2 regions of the Streptomyces sp. NPDC001507 genome follow, and region 2 is predicted to be linked to the other one. Evidence: predicted binding sites of a transcription regulator. Region 2 holds the regulator's gene; the other holds the start of a gene.
What was found. Region 2 encodes HspR, which represses chaperone genes until heat shock. Its sites were predicted from a motif close to TTGAGNNNNNNNNNCTCAA; they were not measured.
Positions count from the first base shown of each region.

Region 1: lon (endopeptidase La) is a predicted target of HspR. The motif match lies at 1,611-1,629, and genes of this name have one in related genera.

Region 1 is NZ_JBIAVV010000005.1:456,762-461,083, forward strand. Features, by position in the region: gene ACFY0K_RS19300 (rhomboid-like protein) at 1-231, shown strand, start outside; gene ACFY0K_RS19305 (GNAT family N-acetyltransferase) at 676-1,428, opposite strand; gene lon (endopeptidase La) at 1,652-4,072, shown strand; gene ACFY0K_RS19315 (lysozyme) at 4,243-4,322, opposite strand, start outside.
Region 2 is NZ_JBIAVV010000011.1:141,114-145,435, reverse strand. Features, by position in the region: gene ACFY0K_RS32760 (PA14 domain-containing protein) at 1-814, shown strand, start outside; gene ACFY0K_RS32755 (heat shock protein transcriptional repressor HspR) at 874-1,320, opposite strand; gene dnaJ (molecular chaperone DnaJ) at 1,325-2,497, opposite strand; gene grpE (nucleotide exchange factor GrpE) at 2,534-3,187, opposite strand; gene dnaK (molecular chaperone DnaK) at 3,184-4,322, opposite strand, start outside.

The DNA.
Region 1 (4,322 bases), on a different contig from region 2:
AGCATCGGCGCGCTCTCCGGCCTCCTCGCCCCCTGGGTGCGCTGGCCGCTGCTCGCCCTGGTCGGCTACAGCCTCGTCACCGACCTCATCGCCTTCCAGGACCCGATGACCAACTGGGGGCACCTGATCTCGCTGGGCATCGGCACCGGGCTCTGGCCGTTGGTCCGGCGCTGGCGGCGGGAGCGGGTCCAGGCCCTGGCCCTGGCCGGCGCCGTCCCCATGGCCCCCTAAGCGCTCAGCCGCGCCGCGACGACGGCGGCGCCGGTCACCACGGCACGCCGTGCCGTGGTGCTTGGCCGCCGGCTCCTTCTCGTCCATGTGTCCCCCGAGCCGCGTTGTGTACTGCCTTGTCCTGCCCGTCCGGCGGCAGTTTCGGGTCTTTTCCTGTGAGTTGTGTGGCGGTGGTGGGGCGGTGCCGCAATCTCTTTCCGCCGCAACGGCGCTCAGCCCCGACGTCGTTGTTCGGCGGTGCCGGACCGGCGGGGGCTGCGCCGTTGTGGCAGGCCGTCAGGAAGCCGGGTGCCGGTGCGTCGTGGCTGGTCGCGCAGTTCCCCGCGCCCCTTGCGGGGCGCTTGAGTTGGCTGGGGGTTCAACGTCGGGGAGGGGCGGTCGGGAAGTCGGGTGCCGGTGCGTTGTGGCTGGTCGCGCAGTTCCCCGCGCCCCTTACGGGGCGCTTCAGCGGGCCGGGGTCCAGACGTACGGGGTCGTTGTGGTGAGGGTCCTGAAGCCCAGCCGTTGGAGGATCGGGGCGCTGTCGGACGAGGCCTCCACGAGGAGGTAGGGGGCGTTCCTGGCTGCCGCTCGGGTCGCTCGCAGGGCGACCAGTGCGCGGTAGATGCCCTTGCCGCGCCACTCGGCCAGGGTGGAGCCGCCCAGCAGCATGGCGAAGTCCGTGCCGGGGCGGAAGGCCACCCAGGCGGCCGAGACGACCTCCCCGGCGGCCTCGGCCACGAACACCTCGTTCTCGTCGGGGGCGACCGTGAGCCGGCCCCTCAGGTAGCCGGCGAGCCACGACATGTCCTCGCCCCACACCGCGGTCTCCAGCGCGGCGATCCGGTCCAGGTCCGCGTCGGCGGTGACCCGGCGCAGGGTGACGCCCGGCGGCAGGGCGGGCGCGGCCACGGCCAGCTCCTCGACCAGGGCGGTCACGACCGTCTCCCGCGGCCTGGGCACGAAGCCCGCCGCGCGCAGCCGGTCGGGGAGATCCGCCGGGTCGTCGTGCCCGCGCGTCTTCCACTCCACGGCCTCGCCGCGCGCCGCGAAGAAGTCCCGCTGCCGGGCGATCAGCGCGTCCAGTTCGGGGCCGCGCACCCCGCCCCAGTCGCGCGGCCCGGTCACGAAGCCGCGGTGCTGGCCCACCACCCGCAGGACGGGACCGTCGTGCTCGTAGGTGATGCCGGGCGCGGGGACGGGCTGGACGGCGCGCATCTGGGCGTCGTAGGCGGCGAGCAGGGCCGCGTCGAGGTCGGTGTCGGTCACCGGCCGACCGTACGGGGAATGAGCCCGCGCGGAGCAACTGTTTTCACGGGCGCGGGACCGTGTTCGGCCAGGTCGGCACTCGATCGCTCAGAGCGAACATATGCATGGGAACATTTCTGGGCTCCTAAACATTGAGTCGGCATAGCTCAAGTTGACTGCCGAAGGGGAGATCATGGCTTCGACGTCCGCATCACTCACCCTCCCTGTGCTGCCTCTCGACGGCGAGGTCGTGCTGCCCGGGATGGTGGTCCCGCTGGACCTGAAGGACCCTGATGTACGCGCCGCCGTGGAGGCCGCGCAGGCCGCCGCCCGCACCGAGCCGGGCAAGCCCAGGGTGCTGCTGGTGCCGCGGGTGGACGGGACCTACCCGGGCACCGGTGTGCTCGGCACTGTGGAGCAGGTCGGCCGCCTGGCCGACGGCGACCCGGGCGCGCTGATCCGCGGCCGTTACCGGGTGCGCATCGGCGCCGGTACCACCGGCCCGGGTGCCGCCCTGTGGGTCGAGGGCACCCGCGTCGACGAGAACGTCCCGGACCCGGTGCCCGGTCATGTCACCGAACTGGTCAAGGAGTACAAGGCCCTCGCCACCGCCTGGCTGCGCAAGCGCGGCGCCTGGCAGGTCGTGGACCGGGTGCAGGCCATCGACGACGTCTCCCAGCTCGCCGACAACTCCGGTTACTCGCCCTTCCTGACCACCGAGCAGAAGATCGAGCTGCTGGAGACCGTGGACGCGGTCGCCCGCCTGAAGCTGGCCACCCAGCACCTGCGCGACCACCTCGCCGAGCAGGACGTGGCGGAGACCATCGCCAAGGACGTCCAGGAGGGCGTCGACAAGCAGCAGCGCGAGTTCCTGCTCCGCCGCCAGCTGGAGGCGGTCCGCAAGGAGCTGCGCGAGCTGAACGGCGACGCCGCCAAGGACGGCGAGGAGTCCGACGACTACCGCGCCCGCGTGGAGGCCGCCGACCTGCCGGAGAAGGTCCGCGAGGCCGCCCTCAAGGAGGTCGACAAGCTGGAGCGGTCCAGCGACCAGTCGCCCGAGGGCTCGTGGATCCGCACCTGGCTGGACACCGTCCTCGAACTGCCGTGGAACGAGCGGACCGAGGACGCGTACGACATCCAGGGCGCCAAGGCGATCCTGGACGCCGAGCACGCGGGCCTGGAGGACGTGAAGGAGCGGATCACCGAGTACCTGGCGGTGCGCAAGCGCCGCAGCGACCGCGGACTCGGGGTCATCGGCGGTCGTCGCGGCGGTGCCGTGCTGGCGCTCGTCGGCCCGCCCGGTGTCGGCAAGACCTCGCTCGGTGAGTCGGTCGCCCATGCGATGGGCCGCAAGTTCGTCCGGGTCGCCCTCGGCGGCGTCCGGGACGAGGCCGAGATCCGCGGCCACCGCCGTACGTACGTCGGTGCGCTGCCCGGCCGGATCGTCCGGGCCATCAAGGAGGCCGGTTCGATGAACCCGGTCGTCCTGCTCGACGAGATCGACAAGGTGGGCTCCGACTTCCGCGGCGACCCGGCCGCGGCCCTGCTCGAAGTCCTCGACCCGGCGCAGAACCACACCTTCCGCGACCACTACCTGGAGGTCGAGCTCGACCTGTCCGACGTCGTCTTCCTCGCCACCGCCAACGTCCTGGAGGCCATCCCGGAGGCCCTGCTCGACCGTATGGAGCTGGTCCGCCTCGACGGCTACACCGAGGACGAGAAGGTCGTCATCGCCCGTGACCACCTGCTCCCGCGCCAGCTGGAGCGGGCGGGGCTCGCCGAGGACGAGGTGACCCTCGACGAGAGCGCGCTGCGCAAGCTCGCCGGCGAGTACACCCGCGAGGCGGGCGTCCGCACCCTGGAGCGGTCGATCGCCCGGCTGCTGCGCAAGGTCGCGGCCCAGCACGAACTGGGCGAGCGGGAGCTGCCGTTCACCATCAGGGACGAGGACCTGCGGGCCCTGATCGGCCGGCCGCACCACGTGCCCGAGTCCGCCCAGGACCCGGCCGAGCGCCGCACCGCGGTCCCGGGTGTGGCGACGGGCCTCGCGGTCACGGGAGCGGGCGGTGACGTCCTGTTCGTCGAGGCGTCCCTCGCCGACCCGGAGACGGGCGCGGCGGGTCTGACCCTCACCGGCCAGCTGGGTGACGTCATGAAGGAGAGCGCGCAGATCGCCCTGTCCTTCCTCCGCTCGCACGGCGCCGAACTGGAACTCCCGGTCGGTGACCTGAAGGACCGGGGCGTGCACATCCACTTCCCGGCGGGCGCGGTGCCGAAGGACGGCCCGAGCGCCGGCGTCACGATGACGACGGCCCTCGCGTCGCTGCTCTCCGGGCGGCTGGTCCGCACGGACGTGGCGATGACCGGCGAGGTCTCGCTGACCGGCCGGGTGCTGCCCATCGGCGGCGTGAAGCAGAAGCTGCTCGCCGCCCAGCGCGCCGGGGTGACGACCGTCATCATCCCGAAGCGCAACGAGGCCGACCTGGACGACGTCCCGGCCGAGGTGCTGGACAAGCTCGACGTCCACGCCGTGACCGACGTCCGCCAGGTCCTGGAGCTGGCGCTCGCGCCCGCCGTGAACGGCGCGGCGCCGGAGGTTCCGGTAGCGGCGTGACGGACGCTGCCGGATGCAGAAGAAGGCCCGGGTCCCCGCGAGGGGGCCCGGGCCTTCGTGCCGTGCGCCGTTATTCGTCCGCGGCGCCGTCGTGGCTGGTCGCGCAGTTCGTCCTGCAGCCTTCGGCCGGGGGTACCCCCAGCGCCCCGTCGGGGGCGCTGCAGAACCGCCTAGCCGTTGGCCAGCGCCACCACCCGGTCGAGGGCCCCGTTGAACTTGTCGTGGTCCCCGACCGTCGGCCCGGTCGACG
Region 2 (4,322 bases):
GACGTACTGGACCTGGACCGGCGACGACGCTCCGGCGTACGCCGGGGACCGGCAGATCAACGGCTCCTGCTGGGACGTCTCCGGCGCGTCCGAGACGGCCTACGACTACACGGTCGTGACGATCGACCCGTACGGCCACGAGTCGCCGCCCGGTCCGGCGGCCACGGCGACCATGCCGGACACCGTGCGCCCGGCCCCGGTGGAGAACCTGACGGCCGAAGCCGTCCCGCTGGGCGTCCGCCTGACGTGGACACCGCCCGCCGACGACGACGTCACCGAGTACTACGTATGGCAGGGCACGACCGACCCGGACACCGGCGAGACGGTCTGGAAGAAGAACTGCTGGACCTCGAACTCCGCAACGACCGGGATCGTCTGCCCGACCGTCCCGGACGGCGCCACCCACGTCTACCGCGTGGCCGCAGCCGACGGTTTCCACCTGTACGAGAACGAGGGCCCCGACTTCTTCCACACCACGGCCGTCCAGGTCGCCCTGCCGGACACCCGGCCGCCCGGCTGGACCACGGCCGGTGTCCGTGCGGACCGTCACCCGGATCTGTACGTCGGCTGCTCGGAGAGCTCCGGCCTCGGCGACTGCTCCCGGTTCACCGCCTACCGGGTGGAGCGCTGGGACCCGGCCGCGGCCGCCTGGGGCACCCTGGCCGAGGGCCCCGCGGGCACCGCCGCCTACTGCATGGACACGACCGTGTCCGGGGACGAGCTGGGGCTCTACTACTACCGCGTCGTCCGCCTGGACGCCTCGGGCGCCGAGGCGTCGGTCACCTCGGCGGCCTACGGCATCTGGGACTACTGACCAGATGACGAAAGGGGCCCGGAGGTCGTGACCTCCGGGCCCCTTTCGCACGGGTACCGCTAGTCCTTGGCCTTCTTCGGCCGCCACACCACCAGCGCGCTGGTCTGCTGGACCTCCTGGTACGGGACCAGGTCGCGGCGGTAGGAGGCGTGGACGGCGGCCTCGCGCTGCTGCATGGCGGCCGCCGCGCCGTCGACCGCCGACTGGAGTTCGGCGACGCGCTGCTGGAGCGCCATGACCTGGTTCTCCAGTTCGATGATGCGCTTGATGCCGGCCAGGTTGATGCCCTCGTCCTGGGACAGCGTCTGCACCTGGCGGAGCAGTTCGATGTCGCGGGCCGAGTAGCGTCGGCCGCGCCCGGCCGTGCGGTCGGGGGAGACCAGGCCGAGGCGGTCGTACTGGCGCAGCGTCTGCGGGTGCAGTCCGGAGAGCTGGGCCGCCACCGAGATGACGTAGACCGGGGTCTCCTCGGTCAGTTCATACGGGTTCCGTCGACGGCCGTCCATCTCGTCATGCTCCCTTCGCAGCCTCGAACAACTGGGCGCGCGGGTCCTCGCCCGCGGTCGCCTCGCGATACGCCTCCAGTGCGTCACGAGCATTCCCCGACAGGTCCTTCGGGACACTCACCTCGACGGTGACCAGGAGGTCGCCGCGGGTTCCGTCCTTGCGGACCGCGCCCTTGCCACGGGCGCGCATGGTGCGGCCGTTGGGCGTGCCCGGGGGCAGCTTCAGCGTGACCGGCGGTCCGCCCAGGGTGGGCACCCTGACCTCGCCGCCGAGCGCCGCCTCGGTGAAGGTCACCGGGACGGTCACCGTGAGGTTGTCGTCCTTGCGGCCGAACACCGGGTGGGTGTCCACGTGCACCATGACGTACAAGTCGCCCGCGGGGCCGCCGCGTTCGCCCGGTGCGCCCTTGCCGCGCAGCCGGATGCGCTGGCCGTCGGTCACCCCGGCCGGGATGCGGACCTGCATGGTCCGGGACGACTTGGCGCGCCCGCTGCCCTTGCAGTCGGGGCAGGGGTTCTCCGCGATCAGGCCGCGGCCCTTGCAGTCCGGGCAGGGGTCGGTCAGCGAGAAGCCGCCGCCGGAGCCCCGCGCCACCTGGCCGGTGCCGACGCAGGTCGGGCACACCCTGGGCGTGCCGTTCGCGTCGCCGGTGCCCGAACAGGCCTTGCAGGGGGCCTGCGAGGACATCCGCAGCGGGACCGTGGCGCCCTCGATGGCCTCCGTGAAGCTCAGCGTGACCTCGGACTCGATGTCCTGGCCGCGCCGCGGCTGGGTACGGCCGGCCGTGCCGCCGCCCCGGTTGAACAGGCCCCCCAGGACGTCACTGAAGCCGCCGCCGCCGAAGCCGCCCCCGCCCTGGGCGCCACCTCCGAAGAGGTCGCCCAGGTCGAAGTTGAAGTTGCCGCCGCCCGCGCCCGGCCCCGGGCGGAACCCGCCGTTGCCGAAGAGGGCGCGGGCCTCGTCGTACTCCTTGCGCTTCTTGGGGTCGCCGAGTATGTCGTTCGCCTCGGAGATCTCCTTGAAGCGCTCCTCGGCCCTGGCGTTGCCCTTGTTGGCGTCCGGGTGGAACTCGCGGGCGAGCTTCCGGTACGCCTTCTTGATCTCGGCCTCGGTGGCGTCCTTGGGGACGCCGAGGACCTTGTAGTAGTCCTTCTCGATGAAGTCCTTGGTGCTCATCCCCGACGCCCCTCCTTCCACGTGTTACCTACGACTTCAGCCCTCCTCAGGGCCGTTGTCCTTCTCGTCGGCCGCGGGGGCCTCTTCGGTCCCCTCGGCCTTCGCCGGCGTCGCCCCCGGCTGCGGTTCGGCGACCGCCACCCGCGCGGGGCGGATGGTGCGCTCGCCGATGCGATACCCGGGCTGCAGGATGGCCACGCAGGTCGTCTCGGTGACGTCCGGCGCGTAGCTGTGCATCAGCGCCTCGTGGATCGTCGGGTCGAAGGGCTCGCCCTCCTTGCCGAACTGCTGCAGGCCCATCTTCGCCGCGACCGTCTCGAGCGACTCGGCCACCGACTTGAAACCGCCGACCAGTTCGCCGTGTTCCCGGGCGCGGCCGATGTCGTCGAGCACGGGCAGGAGTTCGGTCAGGAGGTTCGCGATGGCGATCTCCCGGACCGTGATCCGGTCGCGCTCCACGCGGCGGCGGTAGTTCTGGTACTCGGCCTGCAGGCGCTGGAGGTCCGCGGTGCGCTCGCCGAGCGCGGTGCGTACCTGGTCCAGTTGCGCGGTCAGGCCGGCCAACTGTGCGCTTGCGTCCCCGGCCGGGGCCGCCCCCTGTGCGGGAGCGGCCTTCGGCTCGGCGTCGTCGGGGGTGGCGCCGGAGGGGACGTCGGGCTTCTCCTCGAAGCCCGGGGTCTCCTCCGTCACGCGGCACCGTCCTTGCGCTCGTCGTCGACGATCTCGGCGTCCACCACGTCGTCGGCGGCGTCACCGGCGGGGGCACCGCCGGCCGCGGCACCCGCGGCCTGGGCGTCGGCGTACATGGCCTGGCCCAGCTTCTGGGAGACGGCGGCGACCTTCTCGGTGGCGGTGCGGATCTCGGCGGTGTCCTCGCCCTTGAGCTTCTCCTTGAGCTCCTCGACCGCGGCCTCGACCTCGGTCTTGATCTCGCCCGGGACCTTGTCCTCGTTGTCCTTGAGGAACTTCTCGGTCTGGTAGACGAGCTGCTCGCCCTGGTTGCGGGTCTCGGCGGCCTCGCGGCGGCGGTGGTCCTCCTCCGCGTACTGCTCGGCCTCCTGGCGCATCCGGTCGACCTCGTCCTTCGGCAGCGAGGAGCCGCCGGTGACGGTCATCTTCTGCTCCTTGCCCGTGCCGAGGTCCTTGGCCGTGACGTGCATGATGCCGTTGGCGTCGATGTCGAAGGAGACCTCGATCTGCGGGACACCGCGCGGGGCCGGCGGCAGACCCGTCAGCTCGAACATGCCGAGCTTCTTGTTGTACGCCGCGATCTCGCGCTCGCCCTGGTAGACCTGGATCTGCACGGAGGGCTGGTTGTCCTCGGCGGTGGTGAAGATCTCGGACCGCTTGGTCGGGATCGTCGTGTTCCGCTCGATGAGCTTGGTCATGATGCCGCCCTTGGTCTCGATACCGAGGGACAGCGGGGTCACGTCGAGGAGCAGGACGTCCTTGACCTCACCCTTGAGCACACCGGCCTGGAGCGAGGCGCCGATGGCGACGACCTCGTCCGGGTTCACACCCTTGTTGGCCTCCTTGCCGCCGGTCAGCTCCTTGACGAGCTCGGCGACGGCGGGCATGCGGGTGGAGCCGCCGACGAGAACGACGTGGTCGATCTCGCCGAGCTGGATGCCGGCGTCCTTGATGACGTTGTGGAACGGCGTCTTGCAGCGCTCCAGGAGGTCCGCGGTCAGCTGCTGGAACTGGGCGCGGGTGAGCTTCTCGTCGAGGTGCAGGGGGCCCTCGGCGGAGGCGGTGATGTAGGGCAGGTTGATCGAGGTCTCCGTGGAGGACGACAGCTCGATCTTGGCCTTCTCGGCGGCCTCGC